Regions from separate parts of the Streptomyces sp. NPDC088794 genome, predicted to be linked through region 2. Evidence: riboswitches for the same ligand, from Rfam matches in the RefSeq annotation. Region 2 holds a riboswitch; the other holds the start of a gene.
What was found. A riboswitch is a leader RNA that binds a small molecule or an ion and turns the genes downstream of it on or off. The one in region 2 is predicted to bind cyclic di-AMP.

Region 1 (10,739 bases), on a different contig from region 2:
ACCAGGCGGTCCGCGTCGTCGACGGTGATGGGGCGGACGCGCGCGGTGCCACCGTCGCGCAGCACGACGTCGGCTTCCCAGTGGGCGGGGTACTCGTGCCGGTCCGACGAGGTCTGCATGGGCCCCAGCGTACGGCTCGCGTATGACAACGGCGCGAGGCAGTCTGTGGGGAACACGCCTGTCCGCCGGGGACGGTGGAAGGGTGTGCGTCGGGCCGAGGCCGCGGCCCGACGGCACGCTATGGAAAACTGGTCTAGACAACATGGTCTAGACAACCTGAGACACTGAAGGGCAGCATCACATGGCTGAGCGCCGCGTCAACGTCGGCTGGGCCGAGGGCCTCCACGCCCGCCCCGCTTCCATCTTCGTCCGAGCCGCCACGGCCACAGGCGTCCCGGTGACGATCGCCAAGTCCGACGGCAACCCCGTCAACGCGGCCTCCATGCTCGCGGTTCTGGGCCTGGGCGCCCAGGGCGGCGAGGAGATCGTCCTCGCTTCCGGGGCCGAGGGCGCGGACGCCGCGCTCGACCGGCTGGCGAAGCTGGTCGCCGAGGGGCTCGAGGAGCTTCCCGAGACCGTCTGAAAATCGAATTGAGGGATACGGCACGCGTCACTTCGACGACACCGTCCCACAACTCCGAAGGGCTCGCCCGAATTACCGGGCGAGCCCTTCGAATTTCCCGAGTTCGGGCAGCAGAAATAATCCCCCTGGAATTACCTTCTCTTTGTATACGGCGCCCGTGTTAATGCCGCACACCCGACATGTTTACGGGATGTTGCGAGTTCCTCACACGCTCCGCGCGCTCCCCGGTGCCGAAGCGCAGCCGGTGCGCGCCCGTCGAGTGCTCGGTGTGCAGGGCGGTGATCGCCCGCGCGCGCTCGGCGTCCCCGCGCGCCACGGCGTCGACGATCGCGCCGTGCTCCGCCCAGGACTCCACGGGGTTGGCCGGCGCCTCCACGGCGTACATCCAGGCGATCTTGTGACGCAGCTGGGTCAGCGTCGAGGTCAGCGCGTGGCTGCCGGAGGCCTGGGCGAGCGTCTCGTGGAACCAGCCCCCCAGGGAGCGCAGATCCTCACTGTTGCCCCTCCTGGCCCGCTCCTGGCCCAGCCTGACCAGGCCGCGCAGCACCTTGAGGTGGGCCTCCGTGCGCCGCTGGGCGGCCCTGGAGGCTCCGAGCGGCTCCAGCAGCATGCGCATCTCCAGCAGGTCGGCGGCCTCCTGCTCGGTCGGTTCCGCGACGCACGCGCCCGCGTGCCGCCGGGTCACCACGAAGCCCTCCGCCTCCAGCGTGCGCAGGGCCTCACGGACGGGGACGCGCGAGACGCCGTAGCGTCGCGCCAGCAGTTCCTCGGTGAGCCGGCCGCCGCGCTCGTAGACACCGGCGACGATGTCGTCCCGGATGGCCGTGCACACCGAGTGCGCCGGAATACGCATGTCCGACCTCCGTCTTAATCCCCGTGAAACGTCGCCGGTTGACGTGTGTTCAGTGACTCTATTGCAATCGGCTGGAATTTCCGACGGGGGACCGGAATCGATGGATATTTTTTGGACAGAGAGCGGACAGAAAGACCGAAAGCCCCGGCTCGGAGAGCCGGGGCTGAAGAAGATCTCGCGGTCCGTCGTCAGACGTTCACGCCATGCGAACGAAGGTAGGCGACGGGGTCGATGTCCGATCCGTACTCGGGGGTCGTGCGGGCCTCGAAGTGGAGATGCGGACCGGTGACGTTGCCGGTCGCGCCGGAGAGGCCTATCTGCCGGCCCGGGGTGACCGTCTGGCCCACCGAGACCCCGATGGACGACAGGTGACCGTACTGGGTGTAGGTCCCGTCGTTCATCTTGATCACTATCTGGTTGCCGTAGGAGCCGCCCCAGCCGGTCTCCACGACCGTGCCGGAGCCGACCGCGTGGACGGTCGTGCCGCTGGCCGCGTGGAAGTCGATGCCGGTGTGGCTGCCGGAGGACCACAGCGAGCCGCCGCTCTTGTAACCCGTCGAGACGTACGAGTTCGAGATCGGCGCGACGAAGGTGTTGAGGCGCTTGCGCTCGGCGGCCCGGGCGGCGCGCTCCTTCGCCTCGCGTTCCTCCTTGGCCCGCGCGGCGGCCTTCTTGCGTGCCGCCTCCGCCGCCGCCTTCTTGAGGGCGGCCTCCTCGGCCGCCTCCTTCTGGGCGTCGGCCTGGGCGTCGATCTTGGCGGCGATCGTGTCGCCGATGGTGATGACGGGGGTGAAACCGGTCTGCTCGACGGCGCTCTCGGCGGAGTTGTCCGCGGCGAGTGCCGGAGCTGCCAGGGTGCCGACGACGCCGGTGGTGGCGAGTGCCGCGACGCCCGCCGCGCGGGCGGTGGTGCGCTTCATGCGGCTGGGACGACGGTGCTTCCCGGTGGCGCAGGTGAACGCCATGTACTGGGTGGTCCTTTCCTTCCTTCTCGCCTACCGGGTTAGCTGACGGGTTCGGAGCAGGAAGGTCTCCTACGGACCCCCTCGCGCAGCGCGCGGGCGTCCGATTCACCCCAGGGACATTGGGTCCCCGGCTCCCCTGGCTCGCGCCGGACGGGGACTCGGCGATGACTGTCCGGTGCCGCGGATGCGGCGCGGTGCCTGACGGACAGCCCGGATGACGCTAAACGGGACAACTTTCAATCCCCAAACGGATCACGGCTTTTGTAGCGCATGCCACAGGGCAGACAGGCAACCTCTCCCTCAATTCGGACATACGGGGGCCCTGGTGACGCATCCGTCACCAGGGCCCCTGCGCGCGCGTGGCGCCCGCTCCGCCTCCGCCCGGCCCTACTCGGCCGGGACGACGGTGACTTCGCCGATCCCGAGAGCCTCCACGGGCTCCTTGATCTGCGCCGCGTCACCGACCAGGACGGTCACCAGACGGTCCACCGGGAAGGCGCTCACGGCGGCCGCGGTGGCCTCCACGGTGCCGGTCGCGGCGAGCTGCCGGTACAGCGTCGCCTGGTAGTCGTCGGGCAGGTTCTGCTCGACCTGGTCGGCCAGCGTGCTCGCGACGGCCGCCGCGGTCTCGTACTTCAGCGGCGCCACGCCCACCAGGTTCTGCACGGCGACATCGCGCTCGGCATCGGTCAGACCGCCCTCGGCGAGCGTGCGCAGCACCGTCCACAGGTCCTGCAGCGCCGGGCCGGTGTTCGGGGTGTCGAAGGAGCCGCTGATGGCGAGCATCGCGGCCCCGGTGCCGTCCGGGGCGGACCGCAGGACCTGCCCGAACGCCCGAACGCCGTAGGTGTAGCCCTTCTCCTCGCGCAGGACGCGGTCGAGGCGGGAGGTGAGGGTGCCGCCCAGGCAGTAGGTGCCGAGCACCTGCGCGGGCCACACGCGGTCGTGCCGGTCGGGGCCGACGCGGCCGATGAGCAGCTGCGTCTGCACGGCGCCCGGGCGGTCCACGATGATCACGCGCCCGGTGTCGTCGGCGGTCACCGGCGGCACGGGACGCGGCTCGGCCGAGGAGCCGGTCCAGGAGCCGAGGGTGTCGCCCAGCAGCTCGTCGAGGTCGATGCCGGTGAGGTCACCGACGACCACGGCGGTCGCGGTCGCGGGACGGACGTGCTTCTCGTAGAAGGCGCGTACGGCCGCCGAGTCGATGTTCTCGACGGTCTCCTGGGTGCCCTGGCGCGGGCGCGACATGCGCGAGCCGGCCGGGAAGAGCTCCTTGGAGAGCTCCTTCGCCGCACGCCGGGAGGGGTTGGCCAGCTCGTGCGGGATCTCGTCGAGGCGGTTGGTGACCAGGCGCTCGATCTCGCTGTCCGCGAACGCGGGCGCCCTGAGGGCGTCGGCCAGCAGACCGAGGGCCTTGGTCAGGCGCGAGGCGGGCACTTCGAGGCTGATCCGGACGCCGGGGTGGTCGGCGTGCGCGTCGAGCGTCGCGCCGCAGCGCTCCAGTTCGGCCGCGAACTCCTCGGCGGAGTGCTTGTCGGTGCCCTCGGAGAAGGCCCGCGCCATGATCGTGCCGACGCCGTCCAGGCCGGCCGGTTCGGCCTCCAGGGGCGCCGCCAGGAGAACCTCCACGGCGACGACCTGCTGGCCGGGACGCTGGCAGCGCAGGACGGTCAGGCCGTTGTCGAGCGTCCCGCGCTCGGGGGCCGGGAACGCCCACGGCCTGGCCTCGCCGGCCGGGGGCTGCGGGTGGAATTCCATCGCGGCGAGCTCGGTCACTTGGCCGCCTCCTCGTTCTCGGTGGGCTCGGCGGACTCGGCGTGCTCGGCGTGCTCGGCGTGCTCGGCGTGCTCGGCGTGCTCGGCGTGCTCGGCGTGCTCGGCGGCGACGGGCTCGTAGACGAGCACCGATCGGTTGTCGGGGCGCAGTCGGGCCTTGGCGATCTCCTGGACCTCTTCCGGGGTCACCTCCAGGACGCGCTGCACGGCGGTCAGGGCCAGCTGCGGGTCGCCGAACAGGACGGCGTACCGGCACAGTTCGTCGGCGCGGCCCGCGACCGTGCCGAGCCGGTCCAGCCACTCGCGCTCCAACTGGGCCTGGGCGCGCTCCATTTCCTCGGCCGTGGGGCCCTCCTCGGCGAACCGGGCGAGCTCCTCGTCGATGGCGGTCTCGATGACCGGCACCTCGTAGTCGCCGGACGTCTTCACGTCCAGCCACCCCAGGGAGGGCGCGCCGGCCAGCCGCAGCAGACCGAAGCCGGCCGCGACGGCCGTACGGTCGCGCCGCACAAGGCGGTTGTAGAGGCGGGAGGACTCGCCGCCGCCGAGAATGGTGAGCGCGAGGTCGGCCGCGTCGCTCGCGCGCGTGCCGTCCTCGGGCAGCCGGTACGCCGCCATCAGGGCGCGCGCCGGCACCTCCTCCTCGATGACCTCGCGCAGCTCCTCGCCGATGATCTCGGGCAGCGCGCCGTCGCGCGGGACGGGCTTGCCGTCGTGCGTCGGGATGGACCCGAAGTACCGCTCGATCCAGGCGAGCGTCTGCTCCGGGTCGATGTCGCCGACGACCGACAGGACGGCGTTGTTGGGCGCGTAGTACGTGCGGAAGAACGCGCGCGCGTCCTCCAGGGTGGCCGCGTCCAGGTCGGCCATCGAGCCGATCGGGGTGTGGTGGTAGGGGTGACCCTCCGGGTAGGAGAGGGCGGTCAGCTTCTCGAACGCCGTGCCGTAGGGGACGTTGTCGTAGCGCTGCCTGCGCTCGTTCTTCACCACGTCCCGCTGGTTCTCCATGGACTCCTCGTCCAGGGCGGCGAGCAGGGAGCCCATGCGGTCCGCCTCCAGCCAGAGGGCGAGCTCCAACTGGTGGGTGGGCATGGTCTCGAAGTAGTTGGTGCGCTCGAAGCTGGTGGTGCCGTTGAGCGAACCACCCGCGCCCTGCACCAGTTCGAAGTGTCCGTTGCCCTTGACCTGCTTCGAGCCCTGGAACATGAGGTGCTCGAAAAGGTGAGCAAGACCCGTGCGCCCCTTGACTTCGTGGCGCGAGCCGACGTCGTACCAGAGGCACACCGCCGCGACCGGGGTCAGGTGGTCCTCCGAGAGCACCACGCGCAGGCCGTTGGCCAGGCGGTGCTCGGTCGCTGTCAGGCCGCCGGTGTCTGCCTGGTCCGTGGCCGTGTGACCCATGGGCATGTACGTCCCTTCGATCGCGAATGCTGCGGTGGAAACCGGGGTTTTCCCACCGGTCCTGCCACTGTATGCAAGCGTGCGGACGGGCGGCGAAGTTCCCGGTGGACGTACGCCCAGAGCGGATCGCGTAGCCTGCGGGCACGCCGGGCACAAGGGTCGATGTCGGGTCCTCGTCCGCGTTGTCAGTGCCGCGGTCCACAATGGTCGCGTCAGATACCGTTCACGCTTCAGCAAGAGTGAGCCGGAGGGGCGCGGCACCCACGTGAGCGACCCGTAGGCGAGCTACCAGAAAAGAGGAGCCGGCAGCGATGGCCCGCCGTAGTACGAAGACCCCGCCGCCCGACGACTCGTACGAGGAGAAGATCCTCGACATCGACGTCGTCGACGAAATGCAGGGCTCCTTCCTCGAGTACGCGTACTCGGTCATCTACTCCCGAGCCCTGCCGGACGCCCGGGACGGTCTCAAGCCGGTGCACCGCCGCATCGTCTACCAGATGAACGAGATGGGACTGCGCCCCGACCGCGGCTACGTGAAGTGCGCGCGCGTGGTCGGCGAGGTCATGGGCAAGCTGCACCCGCACGGCGACGCGTCGATCTACGACGCCCTGGTGCGCATGGCCCAGCCGTTCTCCATGCGTGTGCCGCTCGTCGACGGCCACGGCAACTTCGGCTCGCTCGGCAACGACGACCCGCCGGCCGCCATGAGGTACACGGAGTGCCGGCAGGCCGAGGCCACCAGCCTGATGACGGAGTCGATCGACGAGGACACGGTCGACTTCACCCCCAACTACGACGGCCAGGAGCGCGAACCGGTCGCCCTGCCGGCCGCCTTCCCGAACCTGCTGGTGAACGGCTCGTCGGGCATCGCCGTCGGCATGGCGACGAACATGCCGCCGCACAACCTCGCCGAGGTCATCTCGGCCGCCCGCCACCTGATCCGCTACCCGAACGCGGATCTGGACACCCTGATGAAGCACGTCCCCGGCCCCGACCTGCCCACCGGCGGCCGCATCGTCGGCCTCTCCGGCGTCCGGGACGCGTACGAGACCGGCCGCGGCACCTTCAAGATCCGCGCCACGGTCGAGATCGACACCGTGACCGCCCGTCGCAAGGGCCTGATCGTCACCGAACTGCCCTTCACCGTCGGCCCGGAGAAGGTGATCGCCAAGATCAAGGACCTGGTCGGCCAGAAGAAGATCCAGGGCATCGCCGACGTCAAGGACCTCACCGACCGCGCCCACGGCCTGCGCCTGGTCATCGAGATCAAGAACGGCTTCGTGCCGGAGGCCGTCCTGGAGCAGCTCTACAAGCTGACGCCGATGGAGGAGTCCTTCGGCATCAACAACGTGGCGCTGGTGGACGGTCAGCCCCTCACCCTGGGTCTCAAGGAGCTCCTCGAGGTCTATCTCGACCACCGCTTCGAGGTCGTACGGCGCCGCAGCGAGTTCCGGCGCACCAAGCGCCGCGACCGACTGCACCTGGTGGAGGGCCTCCTGACGGCTCTCGTCGACATCGACGAGGTCATCCGGCTGATCCGCTCCAGCGACAACTCCGCGCAGGCGAAGGAGCGCCTGATGGAGCGCTTCTCGCTGTCGGAGATCCAGACGCAGTACATCCTGGACACCCCGCTGCGCCGTCTCACCCGGTTCGACCGCATCGAGCTGGAGTCGGAGAAGGAGCGCCTCATCGCGGAGATCGCGGAGCTGACCCGGATCCTGGACTCGGACACGGAGCTGCGCAAGCTGGTCTCCACCGAACTGGCCGCGGTGGCCAAGAAGTTCGGCACCGAGCGGCGTACGGTCCTGCTGGAGTCCTCGGGCACGCCCGCGGCCACCGTCCCGCTCCAGGTCGCCGACGACCCGTGCCGGGTACTGCTCTCCTCGACAGGCCTGCTGGCCCGTACGGCGAACGGCGAGCCCTTCCCTGAGGACGCCGACGACAGACGCACCAAGCACGACGTGATCATCTCGGCGGTGCCGGCCACCGCGCGCGGGGAGATCGGCGCGGTCACGTCGAGCGGCCGCCTGCTGCGGATCAACGTGGTCGACCTTCCCCAGCTCCCGGAGACTGCGGCGGCGCCGAACCTGTCCGGCGGGGCGCTCCTGACGGAGTTCGTCTCCCTGGAGGGCGACGAGTCGGTGGTCTGCCTGACCACGCTCGACGAGTCCTCCCCCGGTCTGGCGCTCGGCACCGCGCAGGGCGTGGTCAAGCGCGTGGTCCCCGACTACCCCACGAACAAGGAGGAGTTGGAGGTCATCACGCTCAAGGACGGCGACCGCATCGTCGGCGCGGTCGAGCTGCGCACCGGCGAGGAGGACCTGGTCTTCATCACGGACGACGCCCAACTGCTGCGCTTCCAGGCCGCGCACGTCCGGCCCCAGGGCCGCCCCGCGGGTGGCATGGCGGGCATCAAGCTCACGGACGGCACGAAAGTCATCTCGTTCACTGCCGTGGACCCGGCCGCGGACGCGATCGTCTTCACGGTCGCGGGCTCGCGCGGCACGCTCGACGACTCCGTCCAGACGACGGCCAAGCTGACCCCGTTCGACCAGTACCCGCGCAAGGGCCGCGCCACCGGAGGCGTCCGCTGCCAGCGGTTCCTCAAGGGCGAGGACTGCCTCTCTCTGGCCTGGGCGGGCCCCAACCCCGCCAAGGCCGCCCAGAAGAACGGCACACCGGCCGACCTCCCCGAGGTCGACCCGCGCCGCGACGGCTCGGGCGTGTCGCTCGCGAAGACGGTGGCGGTGGTGGCGGGACCGGTCTAGCAGGTCCGGTCAGGACGGGTCCTGGAGGGCTCTACGAGGTCCTCTCCCAGATCCTGTACGTCCTCCGGTTCCTGTACGTAGCGCAGAACGCCCCACATACCGTGCTCGTCGGCGGTGTGCGGGGCGTCGCTCGTACAGGCCTCCACCTCCTTGCGCAGGGCGGCCTCGTCGATGCCGGAGCCGATCAGGACGAGCTGGCTGAGGCGTGGTGCGTCGCCCGCGGGCCAGGGCTCGGGGTAGAAGCGCAGGAACGGCCCGACGGCGTGCACGGCGTACCGGTTGAGGGCGTCGTGGGCGCCGAAGTCGACGTACCCCTTGATGCGGTACAGCCCCTCGGGCCGGCTGTCGAGGAACGCCATCAACCGGCGCGGGTCCATGGGGACTTCGGAGCTGACGGAGAGGCTGTCGTACGCGGTGTGGAGATGACCGGCGTGGTCGTCCGCATCGTGCCCGCCGTGCTCCCCGCGCGCGTGCAGGTCGTCGAAGGAGAGTTGCCCGATGCGTTCCTCGTTCGGCCGGCAGTCGAAGAGGAGCTCGGGGTCGACGCGGCCGTAGGAGGCGGGGACGACGGCGGCGTGGTCCACGAGGGACCGGACGAGCCCGAGGACGCCGTCGCCGTCGGGCGCGCGGTCGAGCTTGTTGACCACCACGAGGTCGGCGAGGGCGAGATGCCGGTCGATCTCGGGGTGCTTCGCGCGCGTGTCGTCGAACTCGGCCGCGTCGACGACCTCGACGAGGCCCCCGTACACGATTCCCGGAAGCTCGCTGGCGAGGACCATGCGGACGAGTTCCTGGGGCTCGGCGAGTCCGCTGGCCTCGATGACGATGACGTCGATGCCGGCGGAGGGGCGGGCGAGCCGGTCGAGGTACTGATCGAGTTCGCTGACGTCCACGGCGCAGCACAGGCAGCCGTTTCCGAGGGAGACGGTGGAGTCGCCGAGCGCGCCGGCCACGGCCATGGCGTCGATCTCGATGGCCCCGAAGTCGTTGACGATCGCGCCGATCCGGCTGCCGCCGCTGCGGTGGAGGAGGTGGTTGAGCAGGGTGGTCTTGCCCGAACCGAGGAAGCCGGCCAGGACGAGGACCGGGATCTGCTGCGGGCTGCGGCTCACCGTCGTACCTCTCTCACGCCTGTGCGCACGCCGGATCGTGGTCCCGGCGCGCGTACGAAAATTGACTGCGGACCCAGGATACGAGCCGGAACAATCACTACGAAGTGAACGATTGTTAGCAGCACTTGCGGGGCAGACGTTGGGGAAGGCGCCGGTTCGTGCGACCCTCGCTTCCCTCCGTGCGCCTCCTCTCCGCCTCCCCCGCCGATCAGAGCCGCTCGGCACTCTGGGAGACGGCAAGCGCCGCCCACCGCTCGCCGGTCCCCATCCGTCGACCCGCAACCCGACGACCGGCGGAACGGCCGCCTGAACCGGGGGTTGACATGGCCACACAGAGTACGGGTGCACGAAGGATCGTTTCGGCTGTGAAGGAGACCTTCACAGCCGCCCTCGATTCCGTCAACACACCAGGCTCACGACGCCGCAAGAGGGACGCCCTGACAGAGCAGCACCGGCTCTCCTTCGACCTGCTCTGCAAGGCCATGGACGATCCGGCCCTGGCCGAAGTGCTCAACACGTACGAGTCGCAGATCTCGCCCGAGAAGCAGCGACAGTTCCTCTTCGCCAACGCGCTCTACGTGAACAACCTGCACTTCTACCGAATCGGCGCCCTGTCCCAGTCGGAGTTGTACGGACATCTGCGGGTGATGTGCCAGAACAAGGTGTTCCGGGAGTACTGGGAGGCGACCCGCCATCACCGCAAGAGCCTGCCCGCGGAGTCGGAGGAGTTCGCCCTGGGGCGCATGACGGACGATCTGATCCAGGAACTCGACGACGCCGACACCGACGAGTGGTGGGTCGTGGGCGATCCGCCCGACGAGTCGGCATGAGCACGGGGCCCGGCTTCGTGCGACCGGGCCCCGGAGGGCAGTACGACTACGGCATTGCGACTACAGCTGTGCGGCTGAGGACGTGTCAGGCGTCAGGGATGTCACGTTTGGCCCGGACGAGCGTCTCGCGTGTGATGACCACGATGCGCTCGTAGTCCGCTCGTGCGGCATCCGTCGGGAGCTCGTGATCGAGTTCCTCGGTCGCTTCTCGCCCTATCACGGCGAAGTCGCCGTTGCTGAGTTCGAAGATGTCGGGGCATGTCTGCCCTGTGGTACTGCCACGCTCCCGAGGGGAGACCCCGACACGTCGCACGATCTTCACGGAGGTGTACCGCCTTGTGGTTCAGAGGGTATGGACGGCCCTCCGAAAACATCCGCGGTGGTTCGTCGGTAGTGCGTCGGAGTGCGCTCTCGGCGCGCGAGGGTGGTCGCCGGAGCACCCGGAGCGGGCC
Region 2 (10,739 bases):
GTGCCGCCGTCCCGTTGCGGTGCCGGGCGTACGGGCGCGTCGAGCGTGCCCGCGTCGATCGTGTCGACGTCGAGCGTGCTGACGGATCGGCTCGGTTCCGGTGAGATCGCTGGGCCCCCTTCGTACGGCACCGGACGCTCAGCCCGGTGCCACCCACAGTGACTGATACGTCGCAATTGGGCGAGCCGTTCAACGGGCGCGTGCGGGGGTTTCGAGGGGTGTACGGGAGCCCGCTCCCACCAGGGCAAAGGGTGTAGCCCGCTACACCGCGCCGCCCGCCTCCGTCGCTTAGCGTTGCCGTATGAGGACAACGATGCGGCAGGCCGCGCGGGCCACAGGGCATCTGCTCCTCGCCGCCCTGATGGCGTTCTGCCTGTGGATCTTCGTCACGGTGCTGCTCATCACGGCCATCGGGACGCTGGCGGTGGTCGGGGCGTGGCTGTTGCCGGAGACCGTGCTGCTGGTGCGGAGGATCGCCGGGGCCAAGCGGGGGATGACCGCCGCGTGGACCGGGCAACGGATCCCGGAGGCCTATCAGCCGATCACCGGGACCGTGCGGGAGCGGATCCGGATCGCCGTGCGCGATCCCGGGACGTTCACGGATTTCCGGTGGATGGTCGCGGACTACTTCTACGGTGCTCTGATCGTCCTCGCGCTGCCGCTGTGGCCGGTCGGGCTGGTCGTCGACGGCGTGTGGAGCGGGCTGCTGCGGCGGACGCCGGTCGTGCTGCCGTTGATCACGCGGATCGCGGATCTGGAGGCCGACTGGTCGACCGCCCTGCTCAAGCCCTCGCCGAAGGCTCAACTCGCCGCCCGCGTCGAGGAATTGGCCGCCACCCGCGCCGACGCCATCGCCGCGCACGGCGCCGAACTGCGCCGTATCGAACGCGATCTGCACGACGGCGCCCAGGCCAACCTGGTCGCGCTGTCCATGCGCATCGGCCTCGCCAAACGCGCCTACGACCGCGACCCGGACACCGGGCGCAAGCTGCTGGACGAGGCCCAGGCACAGGCCGAACAGGCGCTGACCGACCTGCGGAACGTCGTCCGCGGCATCCACCCGCCGATCCTGACCGACCGCGGCCTGGTCGGCGCGGTGCGTGCGCTGGCCGCAGGGTGGGGGTCCCCCCGCGCGAGCGAAGCCGAGCGTGGGGGAGGGCTCCACGTGACCGTGGAGGTGGAGCGGTTGGAGGACGACGGGGTGCGGGCGCCGGCCGCCGTCGAGGCCGCCGCCTACTTCGTCGTCGCCGAGGCGCTCACCAACGCCGCCAAGTACAGCGGCTCGTCCCGGGCCTCGGTCCAACTCGCCCGGATGAAGCGCGGGTTGCGGGTGCGGGTCGCCGACGAGGGGTGCGGCGGCGCCGACGAGACGAGCGGCTCGGGGCTGCTCGGCATGCGACGGCGGGTCGCCGCGCTCGACGGGACCGTGGAGCTGTCCAGCCCGGTCGGCGGCCCCACGGTGATCGAGGTGCGGCTGCCCTGCGTGTGGTGAGCCCGCGGCGCCCGGGTATGCGCCCCGACCGGCCCCGTCGAGCCCATCAGCCCGCGTTCAGCTCCGTCAACTGGCCCAGCGGCAGGGTGTGGTGGGTCTGGAGGACCTTCGCGCGCAGGTAGCGGACGTTGTGCGCGGTCTTGAAGACACCGGTGGGGACGCGGTCGCGCACGGAGATGCCGAGGGAGCGCAACTGGTCGGCCTTGTCGGGGTTGTTGGACAGCAGGTCCAGTTCGTCGATCCCCAGGGACCGGAGCATCTGGGCCGCCGCCGTGTAGTCGCGGGCGTCCTCGGGCAGACCGAGGGCCGCGTTCGCCTCGTACGTGTCCAGGCCCTGGTCCTGGAGGGCGTACGCGTCGAGCTTGTTGTAGAGGCCTATGCCCCGGCCCTCCTGGCGCAGGTAGAGCAGGACGCCGCCGCGCTCGGCTATGCGCTCGACCGCCTCGCGCAGCTGCGGGCCGCAGTCGCAGCGGGCCGAGCCGAAGACGTCGCCGGTCAGGCACTCGGAGTGCAGGCGCACCAGCGGGGTCGTGCCGGGCGCCGGTTCGCCCAGGACGACCGCTACGTGTTCCTGGCCGTCGGTCAGGCCGTGGAAGGTGACCATCTCGGTGTCGACGGTGTAGCCGTCGTGGAAGCGCAGCGGGACCCGGACGCGGGAGCGCGGCGTTGCGGCAGGGAAGTCAGGCATGCGGGTTCTCCCGGTCCGGTGGACGAATACCGATCTGCTTCAAAACTGAAGCAGATCCACGATCACGGACCCTACCCCATGCTTGAAATTTGAAGCAACTGGTTTGTGGGCCGGGTCACGTACAGGGCGAGGACGAGGACGACCGGCGGCGCCACGGGACGTCCTCCCGCGTGGCCTCGGTCCCGTCGCCCTCCAGCGCCCGCACGATGCCCGTGCCGATCTCCTCCAACTGGCTCACCTGTTCCGGGGTGAGATGGTCGAAGATGGCCGCGCGGACCGTCTCGACGTGCCCGGGAGCGGTCCGCACCAGGGTCTCCATGCCGGCGTCGGTGAGCACCGCGGTGCTGCCGCGCTTGTCGGACGGGCACCCCTCGCGCCGTACCAGACCGTCCTTCTCCAGCCGCGTCACCGCGTACGTCAGCCGGCTCCGGGTGATCTTCGTCCGCCCGGCGAGATCGGTCATCCGCAGCCGGTGGTCCGGTACGTCGGAGAGGTTGGCCAGGATGGAGTAGTACAGGTGGGGCATGCCGGCGTCCTGCTGGAGCTGCCGGTCCATCGCGTCCTCCAGGAGCTGCGATGCGGCGATGTACGCGCGCCATGCGCGCTGCTCCTCAGGGGTGAGCCAGCGAGTCGTCATGGGACCAGTGTAGGTTTGTTTCAAACTTGAACCAAGCCCCACCTTATAGAGAACTCGAACCCAGCTCCGTGGACCGAGTCCCGTACACCCAGCCCCGCCTCGCAGAGAGAGCGCGTCGATGCCCCACCCGTTCGTCCTGCTGTCCGCCGCCGTCTCCCTCGACGGCTATCTCGACGACACCGGCCCCGAGCGTCTGCTGCTCTCCTCCCCGGCCGACTTCGACCGGGTCGACGAGGTACGGGCGTCCGTCGACGCGATCCTGGTCGGCGCCGGCACGATCCGCGCCGACAACCCGCGCCTGCTGGTGAACTCGCCCGAGCGCCGCGCCGCTCGCGTGGCGTCGGGCCGGCCGGAGTACCCCCTCAAGGTCACCGTCAGCGGCACCGGCGAACTCGACCCGGCCGCCAACTTCTGGCACACGGGCGGCGAGAAGGTCCTGTACACGACGGACAAGGGCGCCGACCGGGCGCACGCCCTGGGCATCGCCGCCGACGTGGTCCCGCTGGGCCCCGACCTGGACTGGCGCCGACTCCTCACCCACCTGCACGAGGCGCGCGGCATCGACCGCCTCATGGTCGAGGGCGGCGGCACGATCCACACCCAGCTGCTCCAGGAGGGCCTCGCGGACGAACTCCACCTGGTCCTGTCCCCGCTCTTCGTGGGCACCCCGACCGCGCCCCGCCTCTTCGGCCCCGGCCCCTACCAAGCCGGCCGCCTCCGCCTCCTCGAAACCCGGCAGATCGAGGACGTCGTCCTCATGCGCTACGAGCCCACCGCCCCCGGCACCGGCCCGCTCCCCACCGCCGCCGACCACCACTGGCTCCGCCTGGCCTGCGAACTGGCCACCCACTGCCCGCCCTCCACCACCGCCTTCAGCGTCGGCGCGGTCGTGGTCGCCGCCGACGGCACGGAGCTGGCCCGCGGCCACTCCCGCGAAGGCGGCGACCCGGTGGTCCACGCGGAGGAGGCGGCCCTGGCGAAACTCGCCCCCACGGACCCCCGCCTCCCGTCGGCCACGATCTACAGCAGCCTCGAACCCTGCGCCCACCGAGCCTCCCGCCCCAAGCCCTGCGCCCGGCTCATCCTCGACGCGGGCGTACGCCGCGTGGTGACGGCCTGGCGCGAGCCGGACACATTCGTGACGGCGGCGGACGGGAACGGGTTGTTGGCGGGGCAGGGCGTCGAGGTGGTCGTGATCCCGGAGTACGAGGAGCGGGCGAAGCAACCGAACCGCCACCTGTCGGCCTGAGCGGCCAGCACGTTTCGGCGCCGGTCGGTCCCGCTCTCGCGCCGGTCGGCACATCTCAAGGCCGGGTCCGGATCTTCTCAGCCCGTCCGGCGTTTGAGGACGAGGCCGTCCAGGCCGAAGCGGGGGCCTGGGGGCGGCAGCCCCCAGAACGGACGCCCACACCAACGCCCCCCACAGTCCGATCGGCCCAACAGATCCTGCGCCCAAGACCCCGAAGGGTCACGCTGCGAGTGACCCGGAGTGGACATACGCGGAGGTACTGGTACCAGTGAGGCCATCCCGAAAACGAGCCGCCGTGCTCCTGATCGCGCCCCTTCTCACCGTGACCGTCGCCTCGTGCGGCAGCACGGACACCGGTACCCGGACCATGGCCCGCGCCCTCCCCCCGGACGCCACGTTCACCCACCCCGGCGTGCTCGTCAGCAAGGCGCAGCTGGACTCCGTACGAAAGAACGTCACCGCCGGGAAGCAGCCGTGGCTGAAGGCGTTCCTGGAGATGCGGGACAGCAAGTACGGGTCGTACAAGTACCGCCCCGAGCCGTACGAGAACGTCGACTGTCCCTGGGGCGGCAAGGTCGCGCAGGGGTGCGTGGAGGAGCGGGAGGACGCGATCGCCGCGTACACGCAGGCACTGCTCTTCAGCGTCACCGGCAAGCAGGAGCACGCGCTGAAGGCGCGGGAGATCATGGACGCCTGGTCGGCGAAGATCAAGCGGCACTCCGAGGAGGACGCGGGGCTGCAGACCGCGTGGGCCGGGTCGACGTGGGCGCGGGCCGCGGAGATCGTGCGGTACGCGCCGGGGGCGGGGTGGCCGGCGGACCGGGTGGCGCGGTTCGAGAAGATGCTGCGGACCGCCTATCAGCCGTACGTCACCGAGAAGCTGCCCGACTACAACGGCAACTGGGACCTCGCGATGACCGACGCGGCGATCGGCATCGCCGTCTTCACCAACGACCACAAGGCCTTCGACGCCGCCCTCGCCCGCTTCCGCGACCGCGTGCCCGCCTACTTCTATCTGGAGAAGGACGGCAAGGTGCCGCTCACCGTGGCCGGCTCGACCATGAACACGCCGCAGAAGCTGACGACGTACTGGTTCAAGCAGGGGACGTACAAGGACGGCGTCGCGCAGGAGACCTGCCGCAACTTCAAGCACGTCGGCTACTCGCTCGCCGCCACCGCTCACATCGCCGAGACGGCCTGGCACCAGGGCGTCGACCTGTACGGCGAGGTCAAGGACCGGCTGACCGCGGCCCTCGCGTTCCACGCCCGCTACCAGCTGGGCGAGAACCCGCCCGCGTGGCTGTGCGGCGGCAAGGTCGACCGGAACATGGGTCCGGACCTGGAGGTCGCCCTCAACCACCTGGAGGACCGGCTCGGCGGTTCCGTCCCGGCCGCCCACAAGCTGGCCGAGGAGACCCGCCCGGCCGGTACCGACGATCTCTTCGTCTCCTGGGAGACCCTGACCCACGCCGGAAACCCGGCGGCCTGACCGGCCCGGCCGCTCCCCGACCGCTCCTTGGTCACTCCCGTCCCGCGGATGGCGTACAGTGGAGAACACAACGGCGCGGGGTGGAGCAGCTCGGTAGCTCGCTGGGCTCATAACCCAGAGGTCGCAGGTTCAAATCCTGTCCCCGCTACTAACGGCCCAGGGCCGGAGTCCGGATCATCGGACTCCGGCCCTGAGTCATTTCCCGCTCGGCTTTCCGACCGTTGTCACGCCCGGTGAGCAGGCGAACGCCCTCCGCCCAACAACTGACATCCCGTCAATACCTGTGTGGATTCACAGGCTTGGTCAACTCGCCCGATTTTCACCGGTCATGGCCTGAACGTCCTGCGTGAAAACGTTAATGATCAAGCCGAACAGCTTGGAATCCCTGCCCCGTGTCTATTAACGTTCGATAACGCAGCGCGGTCGTCCCAGCCGTCACAAGAGTCGGCTCCGTGCGCACGTGCCGAATCCCGCAAGGGAACCGGGGAACCACCAACTTGGGGTGAATCGCAAGTAGTCCGTCGTGTACGCACGACCGGTTTACGCGCGTAGGAGACCTTCCTGCTCCGAACCCGTCAGCTAACCCGGTAGGCGAGAAGGAAGGAAGGAGTACGCCCAGGTGGCGTCCAACCCCCCTGCCCCGGCGGCCCCGTTCGTGCCGAGCCAGCGTGACAACGAGACGTTCGGCTACGGCGGATACCGCACCGACGAGGGCCCTTGGGAGGAATGGAACCCCACCGAGGATTCCGTCCGCCCCAACCGCGGTCGCCACCGCGTCTCCAAGCAGCGCGGCGGAGGACTCGCCCGCAGCTCCACGGTTCTGGGCGTCGGTGTCATAGCCGCCGTCGGCGCGGGCGGCATGGCCAGCGCCAACACCGGCAAGCCGCCGGTCTCCATCTCCGTGCCCGACCTGCCGAACGTCGGCTCGGTCTTCGGCGAGACCCCCAGCCCCGCCAAGGGGTCCCCGACCGCGCTCAGCAGCGTCGGCGTGACCTCCAGCGAGACCGCGCAGGGCACCAAGGACGCCGGCGAGGTGCTGCGCGACCGCATCATGGCGCAGGCCGAGTCGCAGCGCGTTCAGGTCGACAGCAAGGTCCAGTACGCCACCGAGGCCTCCCTCTCCAAGCAGGTCGACGACGCCGCCGCGAAGGCGGAGAAGGCGGCCGCCGCCAAGGCCGCCGCCGCGAAGAAGAAGGCGGAGGCGGAGGCCAAGAAGAAGGCCGAGGCCGCGAAGCTGGCGGAGCTGGCCACGCAGTACCGGCTGCCGGTCGCCTCGTACACGATCACCGGCACCTTCGGGCAGGCCGGTTCCCTGTGGTCCTCCGGCTACCACACGGGCCTCGACTTCGCCGCCCCCACGGGCACGCTCATCAAGGCCATCCACAGCGGCACGGTCACGGAGGCCGGCTGGGCGGGCTCGTACGGCTACCGCACGATCCTCACCCTCGACGACGGTACGGAGCTGTGGTTCTGCCACCAGTCGTCGATCGGCGTGAGCGTGGGCCAGAAGGTCGCCACCGGCGATGTCATCGGCCGTGTGGGCGCCACCGGCAACGTGACCGGGGCGCACCTGCACCTGGAGGTCCACCCCGGCGGCCAGGCCGACGGGATCGACCCGATGGCGTGGCTGCGCAGCAAGGGCCTCACCCCCTGAGGCAGTAGTCGTCGGCAGACACCGACACATCGCCAGGTTCCCGGAACAGCGGACTCCGCTTGTTTACGGGAACTTTGCGGCTCCGGCGGAAGACCGGTCTCCGGGGCCGGCGTTGATGTGAAGCATGACGTCCTCCTCTGCTTCTCTGCGCAAGCTCGGCTCCTCCGACCTCGAGGTCTTCCCCCTCTCCCTCGGCGGCAACGTCTTCGGCTGGACGGCGGACGAGGCGACCTCCTTCGCCGTCCTGGACGCCTACGCGGCGGCCGGCGGCAACTTCGTCGACACCGCCGACTCCTACACGGCCTGGATCGAGGGCAACTCGGGCGGCGAGTCCGAGACGATCATCGGCAAGTGGGTCAAGGCCCGCGGCAACCGCGCCGACGTCGTCATCGCCACCAAGGTCAGCCAGCACCCCGAGTACAAGGGCCTGTCCGGCGCCAACATCAAGGCCGCCGCCGACGCCTCGCTGCGCCGCCTGGACACCGACTACATCGACCTCTACTACACCCACTTCGACCAGCCCGAGATCCCGGTCGAGGAGATCATCGGCGCGCTCGACGAGCTGGTGCGGGCGGGCAAGGTGCGCAACATCGCCGTCTCCAACATCACGCCGGAGCGGCTGCGGGAGTCCCTGGAGTTCTCCGACCGCGAGGACCTCGCCCGGTACGTGGCCATCCAGCCGCACTACAACCTGGTCTCCCGCGACACCTACGAGGGCGAGCTGCGGGACATCGCCGCCACGGCGGGCCTCGCCGCCGTCCCCTACTTCGGCCTGGCCGCCGGCTTCCTCACCGGCAAGTACCGGCCCGGTACGACGGTCGAGAGCGCGCGGGCGGGCCGCGCCGGCGCCTACCTGGAGTCGGAGCGGGGGCAGCGGGTGCTGACCGCCCTCGACGAGATCGCCGCCGCCCATGACGCCCAGGTGGCGACCGTGGCCCTGGCCTGGCTCGCCGCCCAGCCGACGGTGGCCGCGCCGATCGCGTCCGCGCGCACGCTGGAGCAGCTGCCGGCCCTGCTGGCGGTGGCGGACCTGACCCTGACGGAGACGGAGATCGACCGCTTGACGCGGGCGTCGGCCTGATCGGTCCCTGAGCTGGGCGATCCTCGATCCGGGCGGCCCTCGACCTGCGCGATCCCTGGTCTACGGCTGATACGGGTTGTACGCGGGGTACGGCGATGCCGGATAGGCGGGCTGCGCCGGATACCCGTACACCCCGTACACCGGCCAGGGCGGGGCGGTCACCGCGACCGGCGGGGCCGTCGTCCTGGCCGCGTAGTCCAGCGCCGGGCGGGCCACGTCCTTGCGGCGCCACAGCTCGGCGAGCAGTTCTCGTTCCCGTACGACGAAGTCGGCGCCGGCCCGGCCGCGGCGCCCCCGGTGCCGTAGGAAGGCCAGGGAGGTCGCGTACGCCTCGTACTGGGCGACCGCCCTTGCCGCGGGCTTGCCGTAGTGGCGGGCTGCGTAGTCGCGGGCGAGGCGGCGGGCGCGCATGGAGCCGAGTGCGAACGGCTCGGCGGGGGTGAGCCAGCCGGCCATGGTGTAGGCGGGGAGTTCCTCGCGCACGGTCCGCAGTTCGCGCTGCCGGGTCCAGATGACCAGCCAGGTCAGCAGCCCGAACGAGGGCACCATGAACGCGGCGTAGACCCCGAAGAACCCGTACTCGCCGAACGTCGACGAGCTGTTCCAGATCGCGTGCATGCCCATCGCGAGCAGCAGCCCCGACAGCGGGCCGAGGACGCGGCGCAGGTGCTGGCGGTCCCCCGAGAGCGCGGCGATGCCGAAGCCGATGCCCGTGCAGACGGTGAAGAGGGGGTGCGCGAACGGCGACATGATGATGCGGACGAAGAAGGTCGCCGCGGTGACGGAGGCGATGCCGCGGTCGCCGGTCAGCTGGTCGGTGCCGAAGGCGGTGCCCAGGTAGAGGATGTTCTCGGTGAACGCGAAGCCGGTGGCGGTGATGCCGGCTATCACCACCCCGTCGACGATCCCGGTGAAGTCCCGGCGCCGGAACAGGAAGAGGAGCAGGACGGCCGCGGCCTTGGCCGACTCCTCGACGATCGGCGCTATCACCGTCGCGCCGAGGGTGTCCGCGCTGGAGGGGTCCGCGGTCGCCGTCGCGATCCATCTGGTCGCGAAGCTGTTGGCGACGATCGCTATCAGCGCCGCCGCGCAGGCGCCCCAGGCGAAGGCGAAGATCAGATTGCGCCACGGTCCCGGTTCGACGCGGTCGAGCCAGCGGAAGGCGGCTATGAGGAGCGGCACGGGGAGCACGGCGAGGCCGAGTCCGACCAGGAACCCCTCGGTGCCGGTCTGCTGACGCACCAGGGCGAGGATGACGAGCCCGGAGAGCGCGAGCAGGGTACTGAGCGCGCCGTACCGCACCCACCTGCGCTGCCACCAGTGGGCGTGTCCGAGCGCACCGCCGGCGGGATCGCCGGCGTACGGCGGATTCGTCGGGTACGGGGGACACGTGGCCACGGCATTGACCCTAACGAGGGAGGGCGCTGCCCGCGCTGCCCGCGGAGGCTTCAGGCGCCGGTGGGGGGTTGGTAGTTGTGTCGCTTCTCGCGGTCCTGGTCACTGGGCTCTTCGCGATGCTGTACGCGACGGAAGAGCAGGTCGTTCACGACATGACCCTTCTCCAGCCCCTGGCCCTCGAAACGGGTCAGCGGCCGGAACTCCGGACGCGACGCGAAACCGCCGTCGGACGCGGTGTTCTCGAACTCCGGGTGCGCGGTCAGTACGTCGAGCATCTGTTCGGCGTACGGCTCCCAGTCGGTCGCGCAGTGCACGATGCCGCCGGGTCTGATGCGGCTCGCGGCGAGGTCCAGGAACTCCGGCTGGATCAGCCGCCGCTTGTGGTGCCGCTTCTTGGGCCACGGGTCCGGGAAGTAGACGCGCAGCCCGTCGAGCGCGTCCGGGGCGAGCATCTCGCGCAGCAGGATGATGGCGTCGCCGTTGCCGACGCGGACGTTGGGCAGGCCGCTCTGGTCGGCGAGGTTCAGCAGATTGCCCTGGCCGGGGGTGTGCACGTCCACGGCGAGGATGTTGGTGCCCGGCTCTGCGGCGGCCATCTGCGCGGTGGCCTCACCCATGCCGAAGCCGATCTCCAGCACGACCCGGTTGGCGTTCCCGAACAACTCGCCGAGATCCAGCGTCCGCTGCCCGTCGATGTCCAGCCCCCACTTGGGCCACAGCCGCTGCAACGCGTCCGCCTGCCCGGCGGTCACCCGACTCCGCCGCGGCTGAAAACTACGGATCCGCCGCTCGAAGTGCGACCCGGCGGGATCGGGCATGGGCCCGTCGGGGAACCGGGGTTCCCCCTTGGCCCGGGTGTGGCGCAGGGAGACGCCGGGGGTGTGGGGGTGCGTGGGGGCGCCCTCCGTATCGGCGTGCGCCGCAGGGCGGAGGGGTTCGGGGGTATGGGGTGACTCAGACACAGTGCGTCGATTTTACGTGTGCCGGGGTGGGAGTTGTACGGGGAACGAGGGTCGGCACGGTGACCCCGCCGGGGGCAGGCGCAGCGCCC

Region 1: it holds a riboswitch for cyclic di-AMP, as region 2 does, so the genes downstream of both, ACIP6U_RS25610 (M23 family metallopeptidase) here and ACIP6U_RS48080 (M23 family metallopeptidase) in region 2, are expected to answer to the same signal.

What each region holds. Positions count from the first base shown of each region.
Region 1 covers NZ_JBIVKB010000009.1:246,989-257,727, forward strand. The annotation lists gene ACIP6U_RS25595 (GNAT family N-acetyltransferase) at 1-119, opposite strand, end outside; gene ACIP6U_RS25600 (HPr family phosphocarrier protein) at 302-583, shown strand; gene ACIP6U_RS25605 (GntR family transcriptional regulator) at 744-1,436, opposite strand; gene ACIP6U_RS25610 (M23 family metallopeptidase) at 1,625-2,401, opposite strand; cyclic di-AMP (ydaO/yuaA leader) riboswitch at 2,415-2,575, opposite strand; gene ACIP6U_RS25615 (M16 family metallopeptidase) at 2,789-4,177, opposite strand; gene ACIP6U_RS25620 (M16 family metallopeptidase) at 4,174-5,577, opposite strand; gene ACIP6U_RS25625 (DNA topoisomerase (ATP-hydrolyzing) subunit A) at 5,889-8,345, shown strand; gene ACIP6U_RS25630 (CobW family GTP-binding protein) at 8,342-9,457, opposite strand; gene ACIP6U_RS25635 (DUF6082 family protein) at 9,781-10,287, shown strand; gene ACIP6U_RS25640 (hypothetical protein) at 10,373-10,609, opposite strand.
Region 2 covers NZ_JBIVKB010000035.1:18,989-29,727, reverse strand. The annotation lists gene ACIP6U_RS48115 (acyltransferase family protein) at 1-131, opposite strand, end outside; gene ACIP6U_RS48110 (histidine kinase) at 302-1,492, shown strand; gene ribA (GTP cyclohydrolase II) at 1,539-2,180, opposite strand; gene ACIP6U_RS48100 (MarR family winged helix-turn-helix transcriptional regulator) at 2,296-2,817, opposite strand; gene ACIP6U_RS48095 (dihydrofolate reductase family protein) at 2,936-4,066, shown strand; gene ACIP6U_RS48090 (alginate lyase family protein) at 4,434-5,555, shown strand; tRNA gene ACIP6U_RS48085 (tRNA-Met) at 5,630-5,703, shown strand; cyclic di-AMP (ydaO/yuaA leader) riboswitch at 6,007-6,164, shown strand; gene ACIP6U_RS48080 (M23 family metallopeptidase) at 6,175-7,209, shown strand; gene ACIP6U_RS48075 (aldo/keto reductase) at 7,334-8,290, shown strand; gene ACIP6U_RS48070 (PrsW family intramembrane metalloprotease) at 8,351-9,688, opposite strand; gene trmB (tRNA (guanosine(46)-N7)-methyltransferase TrmB) at 9,739-10,650, opposite strand.